2 linked regions of the Allochromatium vinosum DSM 180 genome follow. The protein of the gene in region 1 interacts with the protein of each later gene in a pairwise test. Links are inferred from orthologs where the notes say so. Each region holds a gene or a part of one and is shown on either strand. Other genes may lie near its edges. The genes, in order: ALVIN_RS01500 and ALVIN_RS13320.

Evidence for each region.
Region 2: the proteins of ALVIN_RS01500 (region 1) and ALVIN_RS13320 interact in binary tests that used the Escherichia coli proteins (3 or more experiments, as listed by UniProt). The link is inferred for Allochromatium vinosum DSM 180 from one-to-one orthologs.

The regions. Positions count from the first base shown.
Region 1 is NC_013851.1:353,449-359,769, reverse strand. The notes cover bases 1,057-3,847. They hold ALVIN_RS01500 (2Fe-2S iron-sulfur cluster-binding protein), read left to right. Parts: upstream 1,057-2,203; coding sequence 2,204-2,491; downstream 2,492-3,847. Other genes in these bases: ALVIN_RS01490 (AAA family ATPase), read right to left, coding at 3,400-3,847; ALVIN_RS01495 (hypothetical protein), read left to right, coding at 2,681-3,301; ALVIN_RS01505 (SDR family oxidoreductase), read right to left, coding at 1,292-2,188; ALVIN_RS01510 (Rap1a/Tai family immunity protein), read right to left, coding at 1,057-1,275. In the rest of the region: ALVIN_RS01520 (RNA recognition motif domain-containing protein), read right to left, coding at 1-114; ALVIN_RS01515 (glycine zipper domain-containing protein), read right to left, coding at 559-786; more of ALVIN_RS01510, read right to left, coding at 877-1,056; more of ALVIN_RS01490, read right to left, coding at 3,848-5,181; ALVIN_RS01485 (uroporphyrinogen-III synthase), read right to left, coding at 5,230-5,985; hemC (hydroxymethylbilane synthase), read right to left, coding at 5,989-6,321. UniProt on the Escherichia coli protein: Ferredoxin are iron-sulfur proteins that transfer electrons in a wide variety of metabolic reactions. Although the function of this ferredoxin is unknown it is probable that it has a role as a cellular electron transfer protein.
Region 2 is NC_013851.1:3,022,969-3,029,222, forward strand. The notes cover bases 1,219-3,942. They hold ALVIN_RS13320 (HesB/IscA family protein), read left to right. Parts: upstream 1,219-2,279; coding sequence 2,280-2,606; downstream 2,607-3,942. Other genes in these bases: ALVIN_RS13315 (PAS domain-containing hybrid sensor histidine kinase/response regulator), read right to left, coding at 1,219-2,140; ALVIN_RS13325 (SufE family protein), read left to right, coding at 2,625-3,044; ALVIN_RS13330 (xanthine dehydrogenase family protein molybdopterin-binding subunit), read right to left, coding at 3,041-3,942. Also shown: more of ALVIN_RS13315, read right to left, coding at 1-1,218; more of ALVIN_RS13330, read right to left, coding at 3,943-5,173; ALVIN_RS13335 ((2Fe-2S)-binding protein), read right to left, coding at 5,166-5,630; nif-specific transcriptional activator NifA, read right to left, coding at 5,753-6,254. UniProt on the Escherichia coli protein: Is able to transfer iron-sulfur clusters to apo-ferredoxin. Multiple cycles of [2Fe2S] cluster formation and transfer are observed, suggesting that IscA acts catalytically.

The sequences.
Region 1 (6,321 bases):
CGAGAACTTGTCCTTGATCACCTCGGCGGAGGCCAGTTCACCGAACTGACCGAAGATGTTCCGCAGTTCGTCGTCGTTCATGCTATAGGGCAGATTGCCTACGTAGATCCTCATCGCTTCTGTCTCTCACGCTCATCGTGGTGTGTGTCGATCGGTCGATACCGCCGCGGGCCAACACACAAGCCGACGCGACAGCCATGGAAACACCGTACTGACCTCGATGACAGCGGGCCAACAACAGGCGTGAGTCGGAGACGGACCAGAGGATCGACCGATCGAGCGGGCCAAACCAGGAGTGGGCGGAGTTTGAGCGGGCGGCTGACCGCTGGCGGCCAGACAGCCGGTCTGTCTGATGGACTCGGCGGACGCATGGGCGGGCGCGCTGGCCAATGACAAACCCCGGAACATCCGGAGTGGCAAGGTATTGAGTGCTCGCTTGGGCTGTTGGAATCCTGGCCTTGGCCACCGATTGCAGTTTGAGCGAAAGCTAGTGGATGCGCGTCCTTGCGTCAACCGGGGTTCGATAAAAAACCGTAGTTCTCGACCAAGTATTATCACCTAGTCGATATGGCCCTTTTCGTGCTGGTCGTAGAGATAACCGCCCAGCGCGCCGACACCGGCCCCGATCAGGGCGCCCCGACCGGCGTTGGCATTCATGGAGCCAATGAGCGCACCGCCGGCCGCGCCCATGGCCGCGCCGCTTCCCGCGCGGCTACCCGTGGTGGTGCCACAGCCGGCGAGCACCAGAGCCGCCGACAGAATGCCAATGAATGCCATCGCTTTCATGGTTGGATACCTCGTATCGTTGCGTTCGATGACGTGCCGGGTGTTCTGACCCGGCCCTCGTCGTTTTGAGTCCTGGATCACCCGCTGGGTTCAGCGGCGCTCGCAGGGATACTTGGCCGCCAGCGCGCGCACCAATCCGACGACCGGCTGCTCGGCCATCAGCTTGGCATCGTCGGACTGGCGATCGGCCCACGCAATGAAAACCTGCTTGCCGTCCTCGATGGTCGTGCCCTTGGGATAGCAGACCAGCCGCTTGAGCTTGCGGCGTGCACTGATCTCGTCGTGATACTGCACGGTCGCCTCGATGAAGGCACGACAGGCCTGATTGGCCACCACGAATCCGGGCGAGTCCTCGGTCAGGGCACAAACCTCGTAGAGATTGGCCGTGGTGTCGAAGCGGAAGGACGCCTCGTCGGTTGCGCCAGCGCCCTGGCTGGCCAGGGTCGCGGCGCACAGCAGCGCCAGAGGTAGAGCGTGTGTCTTCATCATCGATCTCTCCAGATTGTCACGCCATCGTCGGCCTGTGCAGGCCCTGTTCGCCGAGTGCCTGAGCCAACCCTTCGCTCAGGGTCGGATAACGCAACTCGACACCCAAATCCTCGCGCAGTCGGCGGCTGGACAGCCGTCGCGATTCGCTCATATAGCCCATCATGCCCTCGGACAGATGCGCGGAGGCCTCGGCCATGGTGATCAGCGGCGGGTGGGGCAGACCGGCTGCCTCGGCGATCCGGATGAAGTAATCGGTCATGGTGCTCGGCTGGCCGTCGCTGACGTTGAAGATGGCGCCATGGCGTCCCCGTTCCATGGCGGCGACACAGACCGTCACCAGATCATCGACATGGATACGGTTGCTGTAGGGCGCCTCTTCGGGACGCACCAGGGGCAGACCGCGTTTCAGACGCTCCAGCGGCAGGCGGTCAGGGCCGTAGATACCCGCGACCCGCAGCACGATCAGCTCGCCGCCGTGTTCCCGGCTCCAGCGGCGCAGACACTCCTCGGCGTCCAGGCGCCGCCGCGAACGGTCCAGCGTAGGCTGAGTCGGCCAGTCTTCGTCGACCCAGGCACCGGCGCAGTCGCCATAGACGCCCGTGGTGCTGATGTAGACTAGGCGGCGGGGATGACCGGCCTGGTCGAAGGAGGCGACCAGCCGGCGCGTATGCAGATCCTCTTGTCCCTGAGCCGGCGGCGGGGCCAGATGAAACAGGCGTGTTCCGGCCAGTGAGCCGGGCATGGGATCGGCGCCGGTCAGATCATGGCGCACGGCCGGGATGCCGGCGGCGGCCAGACGCTCCAGTCCGCTCCGGCTCCGGACCAGACCGAGCACCGAGTCGCCCCGTTCGATGTATTGGCGCGCCAGACGCTCGCCCACATAGCCACAGCCGACAATCACGATATGCTGCATGAGTTTGCTTCCACCATGAGTTTCAAGATCGAGATCTTACCCGATGGCCCGAGCTTCGAGGCCAATCCCGGCGAGACCCTGCTCCGGGCCGCGCTGCGTCAGGACGTCGAGTTGCCCAATGGCTGTCGCAGCGGCCATTGCGGCGCCTGCGCAATCACGCTCAAGAGCGGCTTCATCCATTATCCCAGTGGAGAGATCGAGGCGCTGCATGGCCGACCGGCCGGTACCTGTCTGACCTGTCAGGCGGTCGCGCACTCGGATCTGACCATCGAGGTCAAGCCGCCGCCCGTGCTGGCACTGTGACGGTGCTAGCCAGAAGACAGGCGGCTTCGGCATACTGAGTGCTGACGCCGATGGCGCGCGGTTGCGTCGCAGCAAACCGAGTCGCCTTGGCCGATTCCCTGACCGTCAACCCCCAACGACACCTTGCCTACAGGGCGCCGAATCCACCCGATGTCTGGATGCCGCGCCAACACTGGAGTCGATCGACTGATGTATCCCTTTGTGCGCGTCTTCCTCGCTGGTCTGCTCGCTCTGCTCATGAGCGCCTGTGCCACCGGCCCCGTCTCCTCGGTCTGGACCCAGCCGGGCCAAACGCCCAGACAGTACGAGCGGCTGGTAGTCTTCGGCGTGACCAACAGTCCCAAGGTACGGCGTGCCTATGAAGACAACTTCGTCAAGCAGCTCCAGGCGCTTGGCGTAACGGCCAGGGCCGGACATGAACTGGTCTCGGATCGGAATCTCGGTCGACTGACGCGGCTGACCGAGGGCTATGCAAAGGTCAAGGCCGATGGCGTCCTCATCACCCATCTGGTGTCCGATGAAGCGCCCAACCCCCGACCGGCGGCGCGGATCGGTTCGGTGCCCGATCACTACCGCCACCTGGTCGGCTATTTCAGCCAGGTCTACGAGGAAGTCTGCGCACCGGGCTACTACAGCGATCTCAAGTCGCTGCGGCTCGAAACCAATCTCTATGACGCCAAGCAGGAGCGGCTGGTCTGGTCCGGCCGCTCCCAACCGCTCGACCCCACCTCGGAGCGCACCACCATCAGTCAGGTGATCGAGGAGATCGTCGCTCAGATGCAGCGGGATGGTTTTTTGCCAAGCCGTTGAAGGCGCAAGCGTGCAGATAGCACGAAAGACTTCAGCGTCGAAACCAAAGCTCCAATACGACGTGCCGCCGCTACATCAACGGAAAGAACAAGCCAGGATCACCCGACTTTCAATGTCCGCCACACCACACGCTCAAGGCCAAGCGCAACCACAGCAAAAGCGTGCAGCTCCGCGAAGCCATAGCGCTCTTTCAGAGCAGCCCCATAGGCACGCGCCTGAGCCTCGGCCTCGTCGAGCTTCTTCGCCACGGGCGCCAGCTCGGCAAGCGCCTCGCGTGACCGTTCGCGCACCTGCTCGCCGGTCAGATTCAGTTCCTTCAGGCTCAGATACTTGAACTCCAGCAGCAGATCCAGCACCTGGAAGCGACGCTTGTCCGGGCGCACGATCAACGCCAGATCGACATATCCGCGCCCGGTCTCCAGCTCGGAGACGGCCATGTAGAGCCGATCGTCGAACAGCAGGGTCAGAAAGGCGAATTTGACCAGCAGCTCATTGGTCCAGCGATAGTCGCGGTTGGAGAGCACCCGGAAGTAACGCTGTTCGATCAACTCAGCCAGAGGCACCAGATCGCCTCGCTGCCCCAGTGCGCGCGTCGCCTCGGGCAACTCACGCGCACTCTCGGTCAACGGCAGCCAGCGTTCGCGTAGTCGCTCGACATAGAGTCCGCGCGCCACCAGATTGGGGATGCGCAGTCGACACTCATCGAAGGACGTCAGACCCGCCAGCGTCAGAATGCCGAAGAAATAGAGCAGCGAGGCCATGAACGGCTCATCCTTCACCGCCGCCAGCACATCGGCCACGCCGAAGCGCTGCACCAGTTCCGGCACCAGTACCTGATCCTCGCCGCTCAGCGCCTCGACCAGCAGTTCCTCGCCGCCGGACAACTGCGCGATATAGATCAGCTTGTTGCGGTCCATCGCCAGATTCTCATCCAGCATCCGACGCGGATACCGCCCCTGATGCGCCAGCGCCTTGAGAAAATAAAGGCTCAGGGTCGGATTGTAGAGGCTCTCAGTAGCGTCCTCGCTGAACCGATAGCCGTTATAGAAGGTACGCATGGTCGCCAGCGCATCATCCGCCGACCAGTCGCCGCCCTCCCCCGCCAGTTGCCGCAGCACGGCCGAGACCTCGGACTCAGTGAAGCCGCACAGATCATTGAACTGGGGCAACAGATAGATGTCTTCGCCGACGTTGTAGCCGCTCGTCATGTCGCTGAGCACGATCGGCGAGACGCCGGTGATGAACACTCGATCCACGCCCAGTCCACCGGCCCCCGCCTTGACCGCCTTGAACACGCTCTTGAACAGCCCTTCACCCTGCAATAGGGTCTGGTAGCGATCCTGACTGCCGGGACGATCCGCCATCATCACCTCGTTGGCGAAGTTGTCGTACTCGTCGATCAGCAGATAGAGCCGGTGCGGGGTCGCATGCACGGCACCCAGCACGGACTGGAAAGAGGCCAGCGCGTCGCCGGGATGAAGCTGGATCTCGCGGGTCCAGTGATCCTGATAGTCGGCGACGAACTGGGTGAGACAGCCGTTGAGATAGCGATGCAGGGCCGCTTCGATGTCGGCGATCTCGCCATAGGCGGGGATAAGCGAGAAGTCCCATTTGAGGACGAAATACTGATTGCGCAACGGCGTGGGATTCCGCCCCACGGCCAGCGAGCCGAACAGTGCATCGAACCGGTCGGCGCGATTGAGATCGTAATAGTGCTCCAGCATCGACAGCAGCAGGCTCTTGCCGAAGCGGCGCGGGCGCAGGAAGATCAGTTGATCCCCCATAGCTTCCAGGATCGCAAGGCGGTCGGTGCGGTCGAGGTACCAGTAACCGCCACGGATGAGTTTGCCGAAATCGCTCAGACCATAGGGAAATTGCATGATTTCACAGCCTCCTCACCTTGAAGGACGGGTTTTCGCACACTCCGGTCAGGACAACGCGATCAGTGCGCGCACGATGGATGAGTCGTCGGCGCGCTCGGCGACCCGGATAGTCTGAAAGCCCAGATTTCGTGCCGTCTGGGCGGTGCGCTCGGCGATCACCACCAGCGGCGTAGCCAGCAGAGACGCCTGTCCCTCCTGCCCCAGCAGCTCGGCCAGATTGAGCAATACCTCGTCACTGGTCGCCATCACGAAGTCGACTTCCTCGCGCCAGTGCGCCAGCAGCGGCGCGACATCGACCGCCGGCCGTGCGCGACGATAGACCTCGGCGAAGCGCACCTCGGCCCCACGCTCGCTCATGGCCTGGGCGAAGAGTCCTCGCCCGCCCACACCGCGCACGATCAGCACCCGCCGACCGCGCATGTCAGAAAGCTCCGGCATCTCCAGCAGCGCTTCGCTCTCGTAACGATCGTTCGGCACCAGATCGGGCGCACGCCCGGCAGCTTCCAGCGCGCGCGCCGTGCCGCGTCCGACCGCCGCCACCCGCTCGACACGCGGCCAGGTGCCGTCGGCGACCAACGCCTGCGCCTGCTCGACCGCGTTGGGACTGACGAAATACAGCAGATCCCAGGACTCGGCCAGGAGCGCCGTGGCTTCAGGGTCGTGGGTCGGCTCGATGGCGATGGTCGGAAAGCGGATGGCGCGCCCGCCCGCCGACTCGATCAGGCGGCACAGCGGCTCGGCCTGACCGGCGGGACGCGTCACCAGCACGCCGCGACCGGCGAGATCGGCAGGCGTGCTCATCGCTCAGTGCCCCATGAGTGCACTCAGGATGGCATCGGCGCCCTGCCCGAGCAGATCGTCGGCCACGCGCACGCCGATGGCCTCGGCCTCGGCGCGCGGACCGGACGCCTCGGCGCGCAGGATGCGCGAACCGTCGGTGGTCCCGACCAGCCCCTTGAGGATCAACCGATCGCCATCGAGCACGGCATGACCGCCGATCGGCACCTGACAGCCGCCGTTGAGCCGCGCGTTCATGGCACGCTCGGCGAGCACGCGGTCGGTGGTGTCGCGGTCGGCCAGCGGCGCGATGAGCTGATGCACGCGCTCGTCGTCGACGCGGCACTCGATGCCGATGGC
Region 2 (6,254 bases), 2.7 Mb from region 1 along the record:
CCTGCTCGTGGCCGAGCCCGGTCAGGGCGACCAGCTTCAGGCGTTTGGGATCCGGATACTGGGTGCGCAGGCGTCGCGCCAACTCCAGCCCGTCCATGCCGGGAATGCCGATGTCGAGCAGTGCCACACGCGGACACTGACGCTGCGCCAGCTCCAGGGCTTGCGGACCGGAACGCGCCACATCGACCGGATAGCCCAGGATCTCCAGCAGCATCGCCAGAGCATCGACCACGTCCGGGTCGTCGTCCACCACCAGAACGCGCGGTTTCTCGCCCGCTGGCGACACGTTCGGACAGTCCGGAGGCTCGTTCAGGTTCGCCGAGCGCGCACAGGTGAAGATCGGCAGCCGCAGACAGAGTTCGGTGCCGCGTCCCAGTCCCTCGCTGCGCGCTTCCAGACAGCCGCCATGCAGGTCGGCGAGCCGGCGCGCGATGGCCAGCCCCAGCCCCAGTCCGCCGCTGTCGGCATCGCCTGCATGCGGCCCGCGCGTGAAGAGTCCGAACAGCGAATCGAGCTGTTCGGCCGTCATGCCCTGCCCGTTGTCGCGCACCTGGATCAGCACCGAGTCGCCCTCGATGCGGGAGTCGATGCGGATCTCACCGCCGGGCGGGGTGTAGTTGGCGGCATTGACCAGGATGTTGAGCAGGATCTGCGACAACCGCACCGGATCGCCCAGGACACGCCAACCGGGCGCAGGCAGCCGACAGACGAATCGGTGCCGATGCTCCTCCATGAGCGCGCGCACCCCATCGGCGGCCTGCTGGACCAGTTCGCGCACCCGCAGCTCGACCGGCTCCAGCTCGATGCGCCCCTGCACGATCCGCGAGACATCGAGCAGATCGTCGAGCAGCCGGCCCATGTGCGCGGTCTGGCGGTCGAGCACCTCGATCGCCCAGCGGATCCGGGGATCGCCATCGACACCGAGCGCGCGCAGAATCTCGACGGCATGGCGGATCGGCGCCATGGGGTTGCGCAGCTCGTGTCCGAGCACGGCCAGGAACTCGTCCTTGCGCCGGTCGGCCTCGCGCAGCGCCTGCTCGGCGGCCTTTTCGGTGCGGATGTCGCGCGTCACCGTGGCATAGTGCAGCGGACGCCCGGTGTTGGGATCGTCGATGCGCAGCGCGTCATAGAAGACGTCGATCGGCTCGCCGGTGACGAAATGGCGGAACCTGAACTCCCCGGCCCAGCGCCCGGCGGTCTCCATCGCCGGCAGGATGGACTGGCGCAGCTGCTCCAGATCCTCGGGCATGAAAAAATCCTCGATCCGGATCTCGGTGATGTCCTGTTCCGCATCGAGACCGACCAGCGAGCGCCCGGCCGGATTGATATAGAGTCCACGCCGGTCGAGTCCGGCGATACCGATGAAGTCCGACGAGGACTCGACCACGGCGGCCAGATCACGCGCCCGGGTCTCGGCTTCACGCCGGTCGGTGATATCGAAGATAGCGGCCACGGCGCGCACCGGATCGCCGTTCGCATCCCGGATGAAGGTCGCGTTCACCAGCGCCCAGACCACGGTGCCGTCCTTGCGTACATAGCGTTTCTCGGTGAAATAATCGGTGTCCAGTTGCAACACCGCACGCCGGAAGCGCCGCCGGTCGTGCCAGCGGTCCTCCGGATGGGTGAGATCCTGGAACGACATCCCGAGCAGCTCCCCGGCCTCGTAGCCGAGGATCCGGCACAGGCGCTGGTTGACCCGCAGCACGCGGCGGGTGCTCGGCTCTATGACCGCCATGCCGACCGTCGCCAGATCGAACATGAGCCGGAACTGGGTCTCGCTCTCGCGCAGTGCCTGCTCGACGCGCAGCGTCTCGGTGAGATCGAGCACGCCGACGAAGGCGCCGGCCGTCTCGCCCTGCGGGCCGAGCATGGGCGTCAGGATCAGATCGAGCCGGTGTGTGCAACCGGCCTCATCCAGGGCAAGGGTTTGGCGAACCGGCTGGCCGCTGGCCAGCACCTGACGCGCCAGCGGCATGAACTCGGCGCTGGTCGTCAGGCCCGGCAGCGGTGTCTTCGGATCAGTCGAGGTCTGGAGCCAATTCAGACAGAGTGCCGTATCCAGCACACCCAAGGCGACCGGAACCTGGATGGCACGCTCGGATGGAGCTGGCGAGGACGGAGCAAGCGAATCGGGGAGCAAGACGGGCCTGAGCAGTGAGAACGAGATCGATGGCGGGGACGATACTCGTTGCCCGAACAGGCTTCAACCTTGAAAAGGCTCTCTGCCGGATGCAGATTCAGCCCCATCGATGACATTGATTTTCAGCGAGGCGAAAACGATGACGGTAACCCTGACCGAAGCGGCGGCCCGACACGTCGCCAGCCAGCTCGAACGACGCGGGCATGGCCTGGGTCTGCGCGTCGCGACCAAAAAGAGCGGATGCAGCGGCTTCACCTATGCGGTCGACTATGCCGACGAGCTCGGCGCCGACGACCGGGTGTTCGAAAGCCACGGCGTCAAGGTCGTGGTCGACGAGACGAACCTGAGCCGGCTCGACGGACTGGAGATCGACTTCGTCAAGACCAACCTGCTCAACCAGGGTTTCGAGTTCCACAATCCCAATGCCAAGGATCACTGCGGTTGCGGTGAGTCCTTCCGGGTCTAGTCGCGCGTGGTTTCGGGCATGAATGCAGACATCGGCGAGATCGTCGAGAACTTCGAGCTGCTGGGCGACTGGGAGTCGCGCTATCACTATCTGGTCGAACTCGGTGAGCGTCTGGCGCCGATGCCGGGCGCGCACAAGACCGACGCCAACCGCGTCGTCGAGTGCATGAGTCTGGTGCATGTGGCCGCCCATCCGCATCCGGAGCACGCCGGGCGACTGGCCTACTGGGGCGACTGCGACACAGCCATCATCAAGGGCGTGGTCGCCCTGCTGGTCGGGCTGTTCTCCGACAAGGCGCCGGATGAAATCGAAGCACTCGACGTCGACGAGCTGTTCCAGGGACTGCAACTCGAAGAGCATCTGAGTCCCAACCGCCATGTCGGCGTCTATGCCATCGTCAATAAGATGAAGGCACAGGCGCGAGTGCTGGCGGTTTAGAGCCGGATCGGCAGCGTTCTGAACGGACGCCCGAGCAAGGCCAGAAGCGCATTGGCCACGGCCGGGGCCACCGCCGGCGTGGCGATGGTACTGACCCCGCCGGGCGGGGCGTCGCTGTCGATCAGGATCGACTCGATCTCGGGCATCTCGTCGAAGCGCAACAGCGGATAGTCGCCGAAGCCGGTCTGCTCGACCCGGCCATCGCTGAAGGTGATGACGCCCTTGAGGGTGGCGGTCAGCCCGAAGACGATCCCGCTCTCGATCTGCGCCCGCACGGCGTCCGGGTTGACCACCTGCCCACAGTCCAGCACGGCGACGAAACGTCGCGCGCGCACCCGCCCCTCCTCGACCGCGACCTCGGCCATCAGGGCCAGCCGGCTGCCTGTGGCCTCAACCAGCGCCAGCCCTCGTCCCTGTCCATCGGGTACGGGCGCAGCCCAGTGTTCGGCGAGTCGGTCGAGCAGCGCCAGATGAGCCGGACTCTCGGCCAGCAGATTCCGGCGCAACGCCAGTGGATCGTGCCCGCCCGCGCGCGCCAGCTCGTCGAGAAAGCACTCGGTCGCAAAGGCATTGTGCGAATGACCATCGCCGCGCCACAGCCCGATCGGGACCGGCGTGTCGGCGCGCCTGTACTCCAGACGCCGATGCGCGAACCGATAGGGCAGACTCGCCGCGCCATCGATCATGAGCGGATCGATGCCATCGCGAATGCGACCCGGATCGCGCCGCGCGAGCACCGAAGGCCCGACCACGCGATGGAACCAGGCCACGGGTTCGCCGGCCGCGTCGAGCCCACCGCGCAGCCGGTGCAGCGTCATCGGCCGGTAGTAGTCGTGCTGAAGATCGTCGGCGCGCGTCCAGATGACCTGCACCGGCTGCCCGAGCCGGTGCGAGAGTTCGACGGCGTCATGCACGAAATCCAGCTCGCGCCGCCGCCCATGCCCACCGCCGAGAAAGGTGGTGTGCACCCGGATGCGCTCGGGCGGCAACCCGGTGAGACGCTGAGCCAGTTCCTGTGTGGCCGCAGGCGACTGGGTGGGCACATGGATGTCACAGCCGTCCGGGCGCACGTCGGCAGTGCAGTTCATCGGCTCCATGCAGGCATGGGCCTGGAAGGGCACCTCGTAGACCGACTCGATCTCCAGCGCGGCCTCAGCCAGGGCGCGGCTCACGTCGCCCTCCCTGAGCGCCACGGGCGCGCGTCCGTTCAGGCCGATGTGCAGACGCGAGCGCAGGCGCTCGGTCGCCACCGCCGTATTGACCCTGGGCCGACAGTCGATCTCCAGCCGCGCGTGCCCGGCCAGCGCCGCCCAGCTGGTCTCGGCCACGACCGCGATGCCATGGCGCACCGCGAACACGTCGATCACGCCCGGTACGGCGCGCGCGGCCTGTGCATTCCAGCCGCGGATTTCGGCGCCGATGACCGGACAGCGCGCGATCGTGGCATGGAGCATCCCCGGAAGCCGCACGTCGAGTCCGAAGCGCGCCGCGCCACGGACCTTGAGCGGCGTGTCGAGCCGGCGCTGACTGGTTCCGATCAGAGTCCAGTCGGACCTGTCCTTGAGCACGACCGAGGTCGGCACCGGCAGACTCGCCGCCATGGCCGCCAGCTCGCCATAGCCGAGATGGCTCGTTCCATCGGCATGGTGGACTCGGGCCCGACGCGCGCGACATTCGGATTCGGGCACGCCCCAGGTCCGGGCGGCGGCCGCGATCATGAGCGTCCGCGCCAGGGCGCCGGCCTCGCGCAGCGTCTCCCAGCCGTCGCGGGTGGAGGTTCCACCGCCGGTCGCCTGCTCACCCAGCAGATGGTTGGTATAGACCGGATCGATCGGTGCCGGCTCGATCTGGATCTGATCGAGTCCCGCTTCCAGCTCCTCGGCCAGCAGCATGGTCAGCGAGGTCATGACCCCCTGCCCCATCTCCGCGCGCGCGAGCCTCAACTGGATACGGCCATCGGCATGCAGGCTGATCCAGGCATTGGGTTCGAACCGCCTCGGGGCCGGCGTCTCGTTCGTCTCGGCGCGCGCCGGCCAGACCCAGCCGAGCGCCAGACCACCACCGCTCAGGGCGATGATCTTGAGCAGATCGCGTCGCGTGAAACCTGCCGCCGAGCCCGAATCAGCCACCCTGGACCTCTGGCGTGGCGGCCCGGTGGATGGCGCGACGAATGCGTGCGTAACTGCCGCAGCGGCACAATACCTCGGACATGGCGGCATCGATCTGGGCGTCCGTCGGCCGTGGATACCGGGCCAGAAGCGCCGCCGCCATCATGATCTGCCCCGACTGGCAGTAACCGCACTGCGGCACCTCTTCCAGCACCCAGGCCAGTTGCAGCGGATGGCGACCATCGGGCGACAGCCCCTCGATGGTCTGGACCGAGCGTCCCTCGACGGCCGATAACGGCGTGGAGCAGGATTTCACCGGCTCGCCGTCGAGCTGCACGATACAGGCGCCGCACGCGCCCTCGCCGCAGCCGTACTTGGTGCCTGTCAGTCCGAGATGATCGCGCAACACCCACAGCAGGGGTGTGGCCGGGTCGAGCGCGAGCGCCTGCGGCTCGCCATTGAGCGTGAAATGGATCATGGGTCCGAGACCGAGCGAACGAGAGACGCGCTAGCATTACAGATTTCACGCTCGTGTGAAAGAAAGGCGCCCGATTCCAGGCCGGTATGGACAGGAGTCGAGCCCATGACGGGCTCGACCGATCAGAACTGCCGCACCTTGATGTTGAGCGTCTGGATGCGATAGGCGATCTGGCGCGGGGTCATGTTCAGGAGACGCGCGGCCTTGGCCTGGACCCAGCCGGCCTCCTCCAGCGCGGCGATGACACGCTCGCGCTCGTCGAGATCCGGGTCGTTGAAGTCGACCGCACCGCTGCCTGGCACCGTCATCGCTGTCGCCGGGCGCGACGGTTCGGGCGCGCCGGCGTTCAGGTCGATGCCGGTGAGCCGGATGACGTCGCGATCGATGACACCGTTCTCGCTCATCACCGCCGCGCGCTCCATGCAGTTCTCCAGTTCGCGCACGTTGCCCGGCCAGTCGTAGCGCATCAGCACCCGTAGCGCGCTGTCGGTGATCTCCAGTTCGCGCCCCTGCATCCGCGCCACCTTGGCGACCAGGAAGCGCGCCAGATCCGGGATGTCCTCCATGCGCTCGCGCAGGGCCGGCATGCGGATCGGCATGACGTTGAGCCGGTAGTAGAGATCC